Regions from separate parts of the Paenibacillus sp. MER TA 81-3 genome, predicted to be linked through region 3. Evidence: riboswitches for the same ligand, from Rfam matches in the RefSeq annotation. Region 3 holds a riboswitch; each other region holds the start of a gene.
What was found. A riboswitch is a leader RNA that binds a small molecule or an ion and turns the genes downstream of it on or off. The one in region 3 is predicted to bind cyclic di-AMP.

Region 1 (3,108 bases), on a different contig from region 3:
CTTTGCCATGTTCATTCCCTCCAGGCATTGTCTTGCGCGCAGCGAAGCCATCATGACTGATTGCCGCGGGTTGCTGCGGCATAATTGAACAATCAGAAAGAATGATGGTGTACGACACGTATCTTACTCATTTCCTTTATGCTTTGTACAATGTGAAAACAGTTAAAAAACCGTATATTTTCATCGAATCGGCTGGGAAATTGGTTTTATTTACAAATAGGAACTGTTTATTTCGCGATTTTACGGTTGTTTCTTCGAAAAGCTAATGTTTTCTGAAAATGCAGAAACCGCATCACGATTTCTGCGCAAAATGGGTGAAGGGAGACTGTGCTCATATGATGCGCCCTACAGAGGAAGTATTCTGAAATACCGAGCAAGAACGAGATAATGAACGCGATAAATGGATTTAGAAGTATAAATCGATTTTGGCAGACCAAAAGCCGCCGTTTTCTAGTCATTTTTGGAAATTTGGCTGCTTTACAAAGTAACTGCCGAGACGTAATATACGTTCATGAATTAAATTATCCGTTCAGCATTCTGAATCGCTTAATTTCTGCACAGCAGAAAGCGGGGGAACCAACATCTGATCGAATTCCGATGTGAGAGTCGGAGAACGGTCATGGGGTGAATCCTGCGGAATTGGATTCTATGGGTCTAATTCCGGGGTAGGGCAACTCTCACTGCCCGAATCCGTCAGCTAACCTCGTAAGCGTAGGAGAGAGGATGAGGACTCGTGATCGATTAATCGGCCACAGGGTTTATGCCTCTGTGGCTTTTTATTGTCTTCTCATGAAAATAATGAAAATCATAGCTTGTACCTTTTCAAATTTATCGCTTAATTTCTGTAAAGCAGAAAGCGGGGGAACCAACGAGCTTGGGCGCATAGTTGACCGAGCTCACGGGGTGAATCCGACAGTTCACTGTCGGTAGGGCGACTCTCGCGCCCGAATCCGTCAGCTAACCTCGTAAGCGTACGGAGAGAGGCAACGATCGTCGTGTGTGACACGGTTTAATAGACTGTGCCCAGAAACCACGAGAAAGTTCCTTTTCTCGCAGGTTTCTTTTTTATTGCCTTTTTTGGGCGTGAGAGCACGATTGCGTGTTAAAAACAATGCTAATGAAGAGAGGTTGTCACATGTCTGATCTATATATGATTGCTGCTCTAGCCCTTGTCTTTTCCATGTTCTGCGGATTTTTGGCATGGTGCGGCAAAGTTGTCGAACAAACGGGAGGAGACGAACGATGATGTTCCTCACCATTTGTATCGTGTTTCTGTTCCTGTACTTAATTTACGCGCTGATTCATCCGGAAAAATTTTAACCGAACGACGAACTTATACATTAGAGGGGGAGCCTATCCATGGGGATTTTGCAAATTGCGGCGGTTCTTATTCTGCTGCTTCTACTTGTCAAACCATTAGGGAGCTATATGTACCATGTGTTCTCTAATCAACCGAACCGGACCGACAAGCTGTTTACACCGTTCGAGAATGTCATTTATGGCATTGCGGGTCTGAAGAACCGCTCCGGCATGTCGTGGAAGAAATATACGCTCAGTTTGATTTTGACCAACATTGTGCTGGTCGTGCTAGGATATATCATTTTGCGAGTGCAGAAGCTGCTGCCGCTGAATCCGAACGGCATCGACAATATGGAGCCGACACTCTCGTTCAATACGATTATCAGCTTTATGACTAACACGAATTTACAGCATTACAGCGGTGAATCCGGGCTGACCTATTTCTCGCAAATGGCGGTCATTATGATGATGATGTTCACGTCAGCGGCCACCGGTATCGTCGTGGCCATCGCCTTTATTCGCGGGATTACGTCCAAAGGAAATACGCTTGGCAACTTTTTCGTTGACTTTGTCAAGGCGCATACGCGCTTACTGCTGCCACTCGCAGTTGTTGTGACGCTTATTCTTGTTGCATTGCAAGTTCCGCAAACCTTCGGGGCTACGGTGCAGGCGACAACGCTGCAAGGAGACGTGCAATCCATTGCGCGGGGCCCGGTTGCCTCGCTGGTGTCGATTAAGCACTTGGGTACGAACGGCGGCGGATTTTTCGGGGTGAACTCTTCTCATCCGTTCGAGAACCCGAACCCGCTTACGAATGTGATTGAGATATTATCGATGTGGTGCATCCCGGCTGCATTGACTTACACCTTCGGCAAATTTGCCCGCAATCAGAAGCAAGGGTGGGTCATCTTCGGTGCGATGAGCATGCTGTTTCTCATGTTTTTGTCGCTGGCCTATTATGCGGAAAGTCAAGGCAATCCGGCGATAAACGCACTTGGCATCGATGCTGCGCAAGGCAGCATGGAGGGGAAGGAGGTGCGCTTCGGCATTGCCCAATCCGCCCTATTCACGACCGTAACGACGGCAGCTACGACCGGCACAGTCAACAATATGCATGATACATTAACGCCGCTCGGCGGCTTAGTGCCGCTGGGGCAAATGATGCTGAACTGTGTGTTCGGCGGAGACGGTGTCGGCTTGGTCAATATGTTGATGTATGCCATACTGGGCGTGTTCTTGTGCGGTCTTATGGTCGGGAGAACGCCGGAATTTCTGGGACGCAAGATTGAGGCCAGGGAAATGAAGTTGGTGGCGATTGCTATTTTGGCCCATCCGTTCATTATTTTAGTTCCAACGGCGATCGCTTTCCTGACCGATTTGGGCAGGGGGTCCATAACCAATCCGGGTTATCACGGCATCTCTCAAGTGCTGTATGAGTTTACGTCGTCGGCAGCAAACAATGGATCTGGATTCGAGGGGCTGGCAGACAACACGCCATTTTGGAATATTTCTACGGGCCTGGTTATGCTGTTCGGACGGTATATCTCGATTATTGCGCTGCTCGGTGTAGCAGACTCGATGGTTAAGAAGCAGTGGATACCAGAAACGATCGGAACGTTTCGTACGGACAATGCGCTGTATACGGCCATCCTCGTCGGAACCGTGTTCATTATCGGCGCACTGACCTTCTTGCCCGTGCTTGTATTGGGACCCATTGCGGAACATCTGACACTCCGATAGTAGAGGTTGTTCAATAATATCCCTTTTGATCAGGAACTAGTAGATGAGGTGAAACGGAAATGAACTCAG
Region 2 (3,108 bases), on a different contig from region 3:
CCGAATAGACCGACAGCAACCGCAATCGCCAATTCGAAATTGTTGCTGCCTGCCGTGAATGCCAGTGTAGTCGACACCGGATAACCTGCTCTGATTCGTCTTCCTAGGAAGAACGAGATGAAGAACATCAAAACGAAATAGAGCAGCAGCGGAATCGCAATCCGGACAACATCGAGCGGAAGGCTGACGACCATGTCTCCTTTCAAGGAGAACATCACGACGATCGTGAACAGCAAAGCGATTAATGTCAGCGGACTGATGCGCGGAATGAACGACTTTTCATACCATTCCTTGCCCTTCGCCCGCACCAACACGAACCGGGTCAGCACGCCTGCCAGAAATGGAATGCCCAAATAAATGAATACCGATTGCACAACCTCAAGCATCGTAATCGATATGATGGCTCCTTCCATTCCGAGCCACTCTGGAATAACAGTCACGAATACATAAGCGTAGATAGGGAAAAATATCATCTGAAATACGGAGTTGAACGCAACTAGCCCTGCAGCATATTCCGTGTCTCCCTGCGCCAGATCATTCCATATGATGACCATTGCGATGCAGCGTGCGAGGCCAATCAAGATGAGACCAACCATATATTCAGGATGGTCGGGCAGCAAAAGAATCGCCAGCAAGAACATGAGAAGCGGGCCGATAATCCAGTTCTGCACGAGTGATAAGATCAGCACCTTAACGTCTTTGAATACACGCCCCATCCCGGAAATATAGAAACGATCCCGACGCCAAGCGCCATAGCGAGAAAGATCCATAACGTCAACTGCATCGTTTTCCGTTCACGAGCGCAAAATAAAGCCTGCAGATTGCTCTGCAGGCTTCGGCTTCAAAGTTCGTCATTATCCTGTAAATTCTTGTACCCACTCACCATTGTAGTATGCAACGCCGATTGAAGTATAGCTTGCGTTCAGAATGTTTTTACGGTGACCTTCACTGTTCATCCACGCATTCATTACTTCTTCCGGTGTGCGTTGTCCTTTGGCAATGTTCTCGCCAGCGGTACGATATTGGATCCCTTTGGACTGCATCAGATCGAACGGAGAGCCAAGGGTCGGCGAATTATGATCAAAGTAATTGTTGTCGTACATGTCTTTCGCCTTCACCATTGCGACATTAGTAAGCGCCGCGTCCGATTTCAATGGCTCAAGTCCTGCTTTGGCACGCTCTTGGTTCACTAAATCAACCACTTGCGCGGCGAAATCGGAGTTAGCCGTCACGCCTTGATTCGGATTTGCCGTACCTGTTGCAGGTGTTGTTGGTGCTGGCTTGCTTGGCGCCGGAGTAGCCGGTTCAGGCTTGCTCTTGTTCGGTACCGCAGCATCTGGTTGTGTGACTACAGGCTTCGTATTAGGAAACAGCTTGTTCAACATATCGGTCAAGTTCTGATTGTTCTGCTCATTGCCTTGCAGCATCGTATTGAAATCGAAGCCGGAGCAATCGATGTTCGTCAGATTTTGATTAGGTGCTTGAGCTGCAACATTCAGCGGAGCGGCCATTGCCGAACCTGCTGCCACGACTGGTGCCAGAACGAGTGCTCCCGTGATAACGACTTTCTTGAACGTACTTTTCATTCAGATTATCTCTCCCTTTGCAGCCTACGAGGTTAGCTGACGGGTTCGGGTCAAAGAGGATTACCCCTGCCGCATCTATGCGACTTCACCCCAATGTGTGGTTCCCCCGTGCTCAGATGAGCTTCGGCCTTATTTTTGGTACGTTCAGATCGTAACACGGATTCCCGTTCGATTCATTTTATATTTAATGTTATTTAAAGAAAATATAACCATCTGAGAAGTTCAGCCTATACTTTTTTCCCTATATACAACAAATGAGACGAGGTTCCTAGGATGTATGGACTGTCTGCTGCATCCATAACAATTTGCATGATCGATTGAAACGCTGATTCCCCTTGGTCGCGCCAATATTGCCAGTGCTCCGGCTTCATCAAGCCCGCAATGCTGCCCGATCCGATGAGCTTAACTTGTTCGAACCCATGCGCTTCCATAAACGGCTCAATTTCTTCTATGGGAAAATAATAGGCTCCCGTAAACCTTCCTTCGTCGCTATGATTGAAAATTCCGGTGCACATAAACTCGGTCAGCCCTTCTATTGTGTCATTGGGCTTCCAATGCTGCGGATATAACAGCGAAGTTGCCACGTGCCTCATTCTCGGCATGAATGCGACGAAGACAAGGCAGCCTGACTTTGTCACACGATGCAATTCCTGAGTAGCGCTAACCCGGTCTTCCTCCTGCTGCAAATGATACAATGGGCCTAACATCAAAGAAGCATCGAATTGCTCATCGGCATACAACTGCAAATTTCTCGCATCGGCAACGTCAAAGCCTTGAAACTGGCGCTCAAGCCCGTATTCCCGTACCTTCTCTCGTGCGCTTTCGACCAGCTTTGGTGTAATGTCCGCCAATGTGATGTCATATCCGGATTTCGCCAGCTCTATCGCATATTTTCCGGGACCTGCCCCGATATCTAGGATGTGTCCTTTTTCCGGGAGGTGCGATTTAATATAATGACAATTGACCGTGAACTCCAAAGGTTCCCGCTCGAGACGTCCCCATTCGTCGAACGAAGAATAATAGTTTATCATTTGACTCATCTACATCCCTTCCCCCTTATTGTCCGATATATCAGTTGAATATAGCACGCAGTGGCACATTCTTACAATTCATTTCTAGAGCTAACGTCACCGTTTCAAATGGAGCTGGAAGCAGAGTCACAACGAAAAGACTTGAATTATTGTTGAAAATCGTTCATGAATGTTCTGTATTTGTCATTTTTTCATCATGAAACGTTTCATGATGGGAATATTGATGTAATGAAGTAGTGAAGGAAAAATGTACGATTGGGGTGCTTGGTATGAAAGTCAAGATGACAAAAGGCAAATACGAAGCGTTAACACGCTTGTCGGACGAACACGGATTGGTCATTGCAACAGCGCTCGATCAGCGCGGTTCGTTGAAGAAGTCGCTGACCAAGGCGCTCGGCCACGAAGCCGACGTGAAGCATGTGGAAGAATTCAAGGTGGCCGTAACCGAGGAATTGACCCCATACAGCACGGCCATTCTGCTAGATCCGGAA
Region 3 (3,108 bases):
TCGTTAGCTCTTAAAACCACTGATGACCAAAAGGAGAGATCTCATGCGAACATTTCGTATACGGCGAAGAAGACGGATCCGTACGGGGGTGGTTCATCCGAGGGAGCATTCTCGCCGCCAAGGACGCAAAGCCGGTTTTGAAGGAGGCTACCAAGAGGGATATTTGCGAGGGCGAGCGGATTATATTGTGAATACGACACAAGCGCAGGTGTCATCTCGCCCCTTGCATGTCTTGTATGTTTCGACCGGAAAAGGATACCCATACTCTCCGTTGGATGAAGGCATCATCTCGACGTTCCAGGGGATGGTAGGCCAGCTGTCCGTGGCAGGACCACGGGACCCGGTCGCCGCAACGGCAGTCCAGCTTCGTCCTGATCTTGTCGTCGCCTTGGATGGAATGGATTTCCCAGTCGAGCAAGTGGATGAAATCCGCGCTCATGGCATACGCACTGCGCTGTGGATTACGGACGATCCGTACTATACGAGCATGATGGCCGATATCGTTACGCATTATGATTATGTGTTCACACTCGAAGCGAACAGCGTTCCGTTCTATCAAGGGATTGGCGCGAACGCGCATTATTTGCCGTTCGCCGCCTTTCCGGGTCAATTCCGTCCCATCAAGACGAGATCTCCGCTCCGGCAAGATCTTACCTTTATTGGTTCGGCATATTGGAATCGGGTGAAGTCGATTGAACCGATTCTGCCGCAGCTGATCAAGCGCAACATCGTCATTTCCGGTCTCTGGTGGGACCGCCTTTCCGAATTCAGAAAATATGCGCATCACATCCAACTCGGCCGCTGGATGGATCCACAGGAGACCGCAGCGTCGTATAACGGTACGAAAATCGTCATCAACATGCACCGCGCACATGATGACGAATCGGTCAATCAGAACTCCGCCAACATCACTGCAGCTTCCCCGAATCCGCGCACCTTTGAAATATGCAGCTGCGGCACTCTGCAATTGACCGACGTGCGCGATGATTTAGCCCGGTTCTATACACCAGGAGAAGAAATCGAAACGTATAGCTCACCGGAAGAGATGCTTGATAAAATCGATTACTATTTATCACATGAGCAGGAACGCCGCGAGATTGCACTTCGTGGTTTGGCCAGAACATTGCGCGATCATACTTATGCGAACCGCCTTAATCAGATGTTAAGCATCATCTTCGGATGATGGAGCGCCCGGTCGATTACCGTCCGGGCTTTGTTATGTCTGTGCGCCTTCTTATCGGGTTGCCAAAGGAGTATTTTGGAGTGAAACGACAAGTAAATCGCTTACAACTGCCACTTTCAAGTGAAAAGCTTCATTTATCTCTTCCTATCACGAGGGGATAAGCTTCAGTGAGCGTTGATGAGAAAATGAATCCATTGATGAAGAGAAAGAGCTGTTTTATATCCAGATTTGCGCCGGATTGCTTGTAACAAGCTTTCATTTCCATTTACACCAAGCCCGGGAAAGGGGTAAGATTCAGTTCAGCAGTATCAATGAAATCCGTTGCGTCTTATTCGCTGAATCCCGCTGTCTGGCGGGAACGGGGGAACCAAATGAAGCGGACAGAGCTGACTGGCAGGATGATGCCGGTATGGCCGTTCGCAAGGGGTGAATCTGGAAGCCAGACAATTCGTCTGGTCCGGTAGGGGGACTCTTCGCCTCCGAATCCGTCAGCTAACCTCGTAAGCGTACGGAGAGAGGCGCGCCCGACTGTTAACTGTCGACGCACCTCTTTCTTCTAAAAGCAGGGCATCGGACACGACAGGAGGGAATTGAATATGTACGACGCGGAACGAATCATTACCGTGTTCGCACCGAATGCCATGGGCGTCGATTTCATTCGCCAGTTGAGAGGAGCAGGTCTTTCCGTTGCGGCTATCGCCAATAACGGTCGGCTTGTGAAGCGAATGGAGAAGCTGGGTGTCGCGCATGTATGTCGAGTCAACACGACTGATCCTAAAGAATGGAATATACCCGAAGTGCCAGTGGGGCGCTTCTTCTTGTTCGAACAAAGCTTTGTTTTGTCGTGTCGACTGCTTCAAGTATGCCGGCAATGGTCTTGTGAGCCGATTACGCTAATAACGAAGCGTCATCATCCGCGTTCCATTTACCGGCTTCTCGGTGCGGATTACGTCATTTATACACAGTCGGATCAGGTCTCTTTTTTGTTATCGGAATTTATTCTGGCGGGCTCTCGATCGCAGTCACCCACCGCATGAAATCGTGTTGTTTATGAGAATGGGCGATCGACAAATCTCTAGATTTCTCCACAGCCAAACTCGTCCTTGCAAGGGCGAGTTTTTTTGAGTTTACAGAATTCATAAAAATCGGAATAGAAGATGTTCAGAGCGCAGAACTCCCTTTCCTTTTTATCGAAAACATGTTGTCTGACTTCCGTGCAGTGGCCTTTCGCTCCATTCACCCGAAGAGCGTCGAGGATTAAGGCTCATGCGGTTACGTATATCCTGCCATGAAACGGCCGATCACGATGGCGGTGAACAAGAATGTCAAAGGACGTACCGCCTCCTGATGGAAGGGGAGAATGAAGCAAAGGATCGGATGAAGCGAATCACCGTCAGTTTGAACGCGCTATTTTCATGTATGAACTTTGTCTTTTGCAACTGATTGATGTCTTCTAATAATTCATAGATTCGGATTTCTACGGAACTGTATGGCGGCTGCTAGAGTAAACAGGAACTGGAAACGGACAAGTGGCTCTGCTTCGTAAATTGTACGCTTGTATTAGGTTCAAATGTCGTGCCGATACCCGTCGTGGACTAATATACTGTAGTACCTTGGCAAAGGAGGTGGAATGATACCTGTTCCCCGCAAGACGGCAGAACGGGCATAACCTGATGAAACCAAAGATGCTCTTATTCTCCCATTTATGCAACAAGACTTACATTACCGGCGCTGAAAAACTGCTTCTCTTTCTGACTCGTGAATTGCAGGCATACTACGATTGCGTGCTTGTTGTACCTGAAGCGGGACAGTTGTCTGCACAAGCATCAGCCTATCAGATTCCGTTTATTGTCCAGCCATGCCGATTGTTCTACTCGATGGTGTTGCCGTCGGCGAATTTGCATGCCGAGCTTGAGCATATACGG
Region 4 (3,108 bases), on a different contig from region 3:
CGCTGCGCCATATCGTGCTGCCGCAAGCGTTTCGCAACGTCCTGCCAGCGATTGGCAACGAGTTCGTGACCATTATAAAGGAAACGTCCATTGTCAGCTTCATCGGCATTACGGACATCATGTTCCAAACCGAGGTCATACGGAGTAAAACGTATACGGCTCTGGGGCCGCTTATGGGTGCGGCCATGATGTATTTCATTCTTACCTTTACGCTTTCCAAAGCGGTTGCAACTCTGGAAAGGAAGTTGAGCAGTCATGATTGAGGTTCGCAATTTGCATAAATCGTTCGGTGTGTTGCATATTTTGAAAGGCATGAATATGTCGATCAAGCAAGGCGAAGTTGTCGTCGTCATTGGGCCGAGCGGCTCAGGAAAGAGCACCTTTCTGCGGTGTTTGAATCTGTTGGAGACGCCGACGCAGGGAGATATTTTGTTCGAGGGCACGAAGATTAATGAGAAGAAGCATAATATTAACAAGACGCGTGAGAAGATGGGAATGGTGTTCCAGTCGTTCAATCTGTTCCCTCATATGACGGTATTGAATAATATTACGCTTGCACCGATTAAGGTGAAGCAGATGAAGAAGAAGCAGGCTGAGATGGTTGCTATGGATCTGCTGACCAAAGTCGGTCTGGCTGACAAGGCCGCGGCTTATCCAGGACAGTTATCGGGCGGTCAGAAGCAGCGTATCGCCATAGCCCGCGCACTCGCCATGCAGCCGCATGTCATGCTTTTTGACGAGCCTACGTCAGCTCTTGATCCGGAGATGGTGGGTGAAGTGCTGGAAGTGATGAAATCGCTCGCCAGTGAAGGAATGACGATGGTCATCGTGACTCATGAAATGGGCTTTGCCCGTGAGGTGGGAGATCGGATTTTATTTATGGATGGCGGCGATGTCGTGGAGCAGGGTACGCCAGAGCAAGTGTTCCAGCACCCGCAGCATTCCAGAACACGTGACTTTTTAAGCAAAGTATTGTAAAACACGATGAGTAACTATAATCTCCAGTAGTTAGGGATTTTGGACAGAATGACCACTCCCCTAATTATGGGGATTTTTTTATGGGGTGAAGCCAGAATGTTCAAATTCCCAAGCATCCGGTTGACGTACGCCTGTAATGCGGTTCATCTTTAGGGGATATTTGGAATATGTAATTTGTTTACAAATTTTTAAACTATGTTATTATAAAAGTGCGAATATTACAAAGTTGTCACTAGTAATTACAAAAGTGTTAGGATTAAGCGTTAAATTAAGCTTAAAAAATCCATAGGGAGTCATTATTTCAAGACAATTCCAGTAACTCCCTGCGCACAGGTTACAAGTTTGTGATATGATGCAATTCGAGCCGAAACGAAGCACCCGTACGGGGGATGATTGACCGGTGTTCAATAAATGATCACCTTGGGGTGAATCGCCATTCCGAAAGATCGGACATGGTGTAGGGGAACTCCTTAACCCGAATCCGACAACTAACCCCGCAGGCTACTGACAGGAGGAACATATGCGTAAAAGAACAATTGTGAAGCTCGCAGCCGCTTTACTGGGTATAGCTACCATTTTACAGATCATCCCGGTATATGCCGAGCCCTACCAGGCTAAAGAGGGAGATACAATCTACTCTATTGCTAAAAAGCAAAATATTAGCGTAGAAGCTCTAGTAAATGAGAATCCATTGATTAATCCGAAGAATATATACGGCGGGTTGACAATGGAACTTCCGACGCCAGTCATTCAAGGAAAAGTATCGTCATCTTATTCCTTGCCTGCCAAGGCAATTGAGAGAGACAACAAAGATGACGCATCGAAAACTTCAACAGAAGCACAGAAGGCAGCTAAGACTGAAGCAGTGGCACAGAAGGAAGCGAAGAAAGCAACGGGCGACAAGAAAAGCTCCACGCCACAACAAGCAGTGAAAGCAGCAAATACTGCTCCTAAAAATGTGGTTAAAATGTCGGGACGTCCGACAACCTATTCGAAGAAGCTGAACATGCGCGCAACTGCGTATACAGCGCATCCGAGCGAAAATGGTGAGTGGGGAGCTGTAGATTTCTACGGGAATGCATTGAAGCTGGGCACGGTTGCCGTTGACCCTAAAGTGATACCGCTCGGAACTAAGCTGTTCATTACAGGCTATCAATTCAAGCATCTGCCGCAAGGAGGACTCGTAGCTGAGGCACGGGATATTGGCGGGGCGATTAAAGGTAATAAGGTGGACATCTTCGTTCCGGTAAGCAAAAGTGCCGGCAGCACTTTCGGCGTGCAAGATGTGCAGGTTTATATTATCAAATAAAAATTGCAATTATACTTAAGTAACTAAAATGTGAAGAGGTTGTCCCAAAAGTAGAGAAAACTACTAGAGGGGCAGTCTCTTTTACATAATTATGTGCTGATTTATTTAATCCCAAATGACCTTCCAATTATGATTTACCGTTGCGGTAATTGTGCCCTGCTTCATCATATAGTCTGCGATAAGCTCGGCTGTGTCAATCGGAATATCACGAACGACCGACTTGCCGGAGAACATTTGGAACCCGCCGGCTCCTGAAGCGCGATAATGGTTCATGGCGACATCATATTCCTTGTCCGGATCAAGGGGCTGTCCGTTCCGTGTCAGTTGCACGATGCGTGTGCCTACCGGTCGGGACACGTTCATGACATACTCTATGCCTTCCCACATGTCATAATTGTAGTGCTGCGCTTTGGGATAGAGAAAGGACGAGTGAACGGCCACTGATTGACCGTCATATGGCGCAAAGTAGCGGGCAGACCATTCCAGAGCGTCCCGGATATCGCGTCCCTTCAACCGCAACACCTTCAATGTGTTGGAATACGGACAAAATGCGGTTATTTCGCGCATGGATACCTGATTGCCGAATCCGGCAGCGCTGTCGTCAAATAAGGCGGTGCATGAAATATCCGTTCCCGATACGTCCATCTGCACACGGTTGATGAACTCGATTAAAGGGTGCTCGACAAGCCGGGCCTCATGGGGATCACGTATTCGCATATCCCCGTTAATTCGGCAAATGGGGCGGTCAAGCCAACGCTGGACATTCACTTCGTAAGGCGTAATCCATTCGCTAAGCTCACGGTCGGCTTCAGCGCCTGCCG

Region 1: it holds a riboswitch for cyclic di-AMP, as region 3 does, so the genes downstream of both, kdpF (K(+)-transporting ATPase subunit F) here and M3650_RS10600 (hypothetical protein) in region 3, are expected to answer to the same signal.
Region 2: it holds a riboswitch for cyclic di-AMP, as region 3 does, so the genes downstream of both, M3650_RS02765 (CAP domain-containing protein) here and M3650_RS10600 (hypothetical protein) in region 3, are expected to answer to the same signal.
Region 4: it holds a riboswitch for cyclic di-AMP, as region 3 does, so the genes downstream of both, M3650_RS15085 (3D domain-containing protein) here and M3650_RS10600 (hypothetical protein) in region 3, are expected to answer to the same signal.

Annotation. Positions count from the first base shown of each region.
Region 1 is NZ_JAMAWB010000008.1:152,365-155,472, forward strand. Features, by position in the region: gene M3650_RS13450 (hypothetical protein) at 1-9, opposite strand, end outside; cyclic di-AMP (ydaO/yuaA leader) riboswitch at 534-727, shown strand; cyclic di-AMP (ydaO/yuaA leader) riboswitch at 823-988, shown strand; gene kdpF (K(+)-transporting ATPase subunit F) at 1,246-1,320, shown strand; gene kdpA (potassium-transporting ATPase subunit KdpA) at 1,360-3,039, shown strand; gene kdpB (potassium-transporting ATPase subunit KdpB) at 3,099-3,108, shown strand, end outside.
Region 2 is NZ_JAMAWB010000002.1:112,356-115,463, forward strand. Features, by position in the region: partial or broken gene arsB (ACR3 family arsenite efflux transporter) at 1-784, opposite strand, end outside; gene M3650_RS02765 (CAP domain-containing protein) at 855-1,586, opposite strand; cyclic di-AMP (ydaO/yuaA leader) riboswitch at 1,593-1,725, opposite strand; gene M3650_RS02770 (class I SAM-dependent methyltransferase) at 1,814-2,626, opposite strand; gene M3650_RS02775 (tagatose 1,6-diphosphate aldolase) at 2,887-3,108, shown strand, end outside.
Region 3 is NZ_JAMAWB010000006.1:226,731-229,838, forward strand. Features, by position in the region: gene M3650_RS10590 (CgeB family protein) at 1-14, shown strand, start outside; gene M3650_RS10595 (CgeB family protein) at 44-1,183, shown strand; cyclic di-AMP (ydaO/yuaA leader) riboswitch at 1,507-1,706, shown strand; gene M3650_RS10600 (hypothetical protein) at 1,780-2,220, shown strand; gene M3650_RS10605 (glycosyltransferase family 4 protein) at 2,857-3,108, shown strand, end outside.
Region 4 is NZ_JAMAWB010000009.1:191,973-195,080, reverse strand. Features, by position in the region: gene M3650_RS15095 (amino acid ABC transporter permease) at 1-263, shown strand, start outside; gene M3650_RS15090 (amino acid ABC transporter ATP-binding protein) at 256-978, shown strand; cyclic di-AMP (ydaO/yuaA leader) riboswitch at 1,331-1,497, shown strand; gene M3650_RS15085 (3D domain-containing protein) at 1,499-2,287, shown strand; gene M3650_RS15080 (bifunctional metallophosphatase/5'-nucleotidase) at 2,393-3,108, opposite strand, start outside.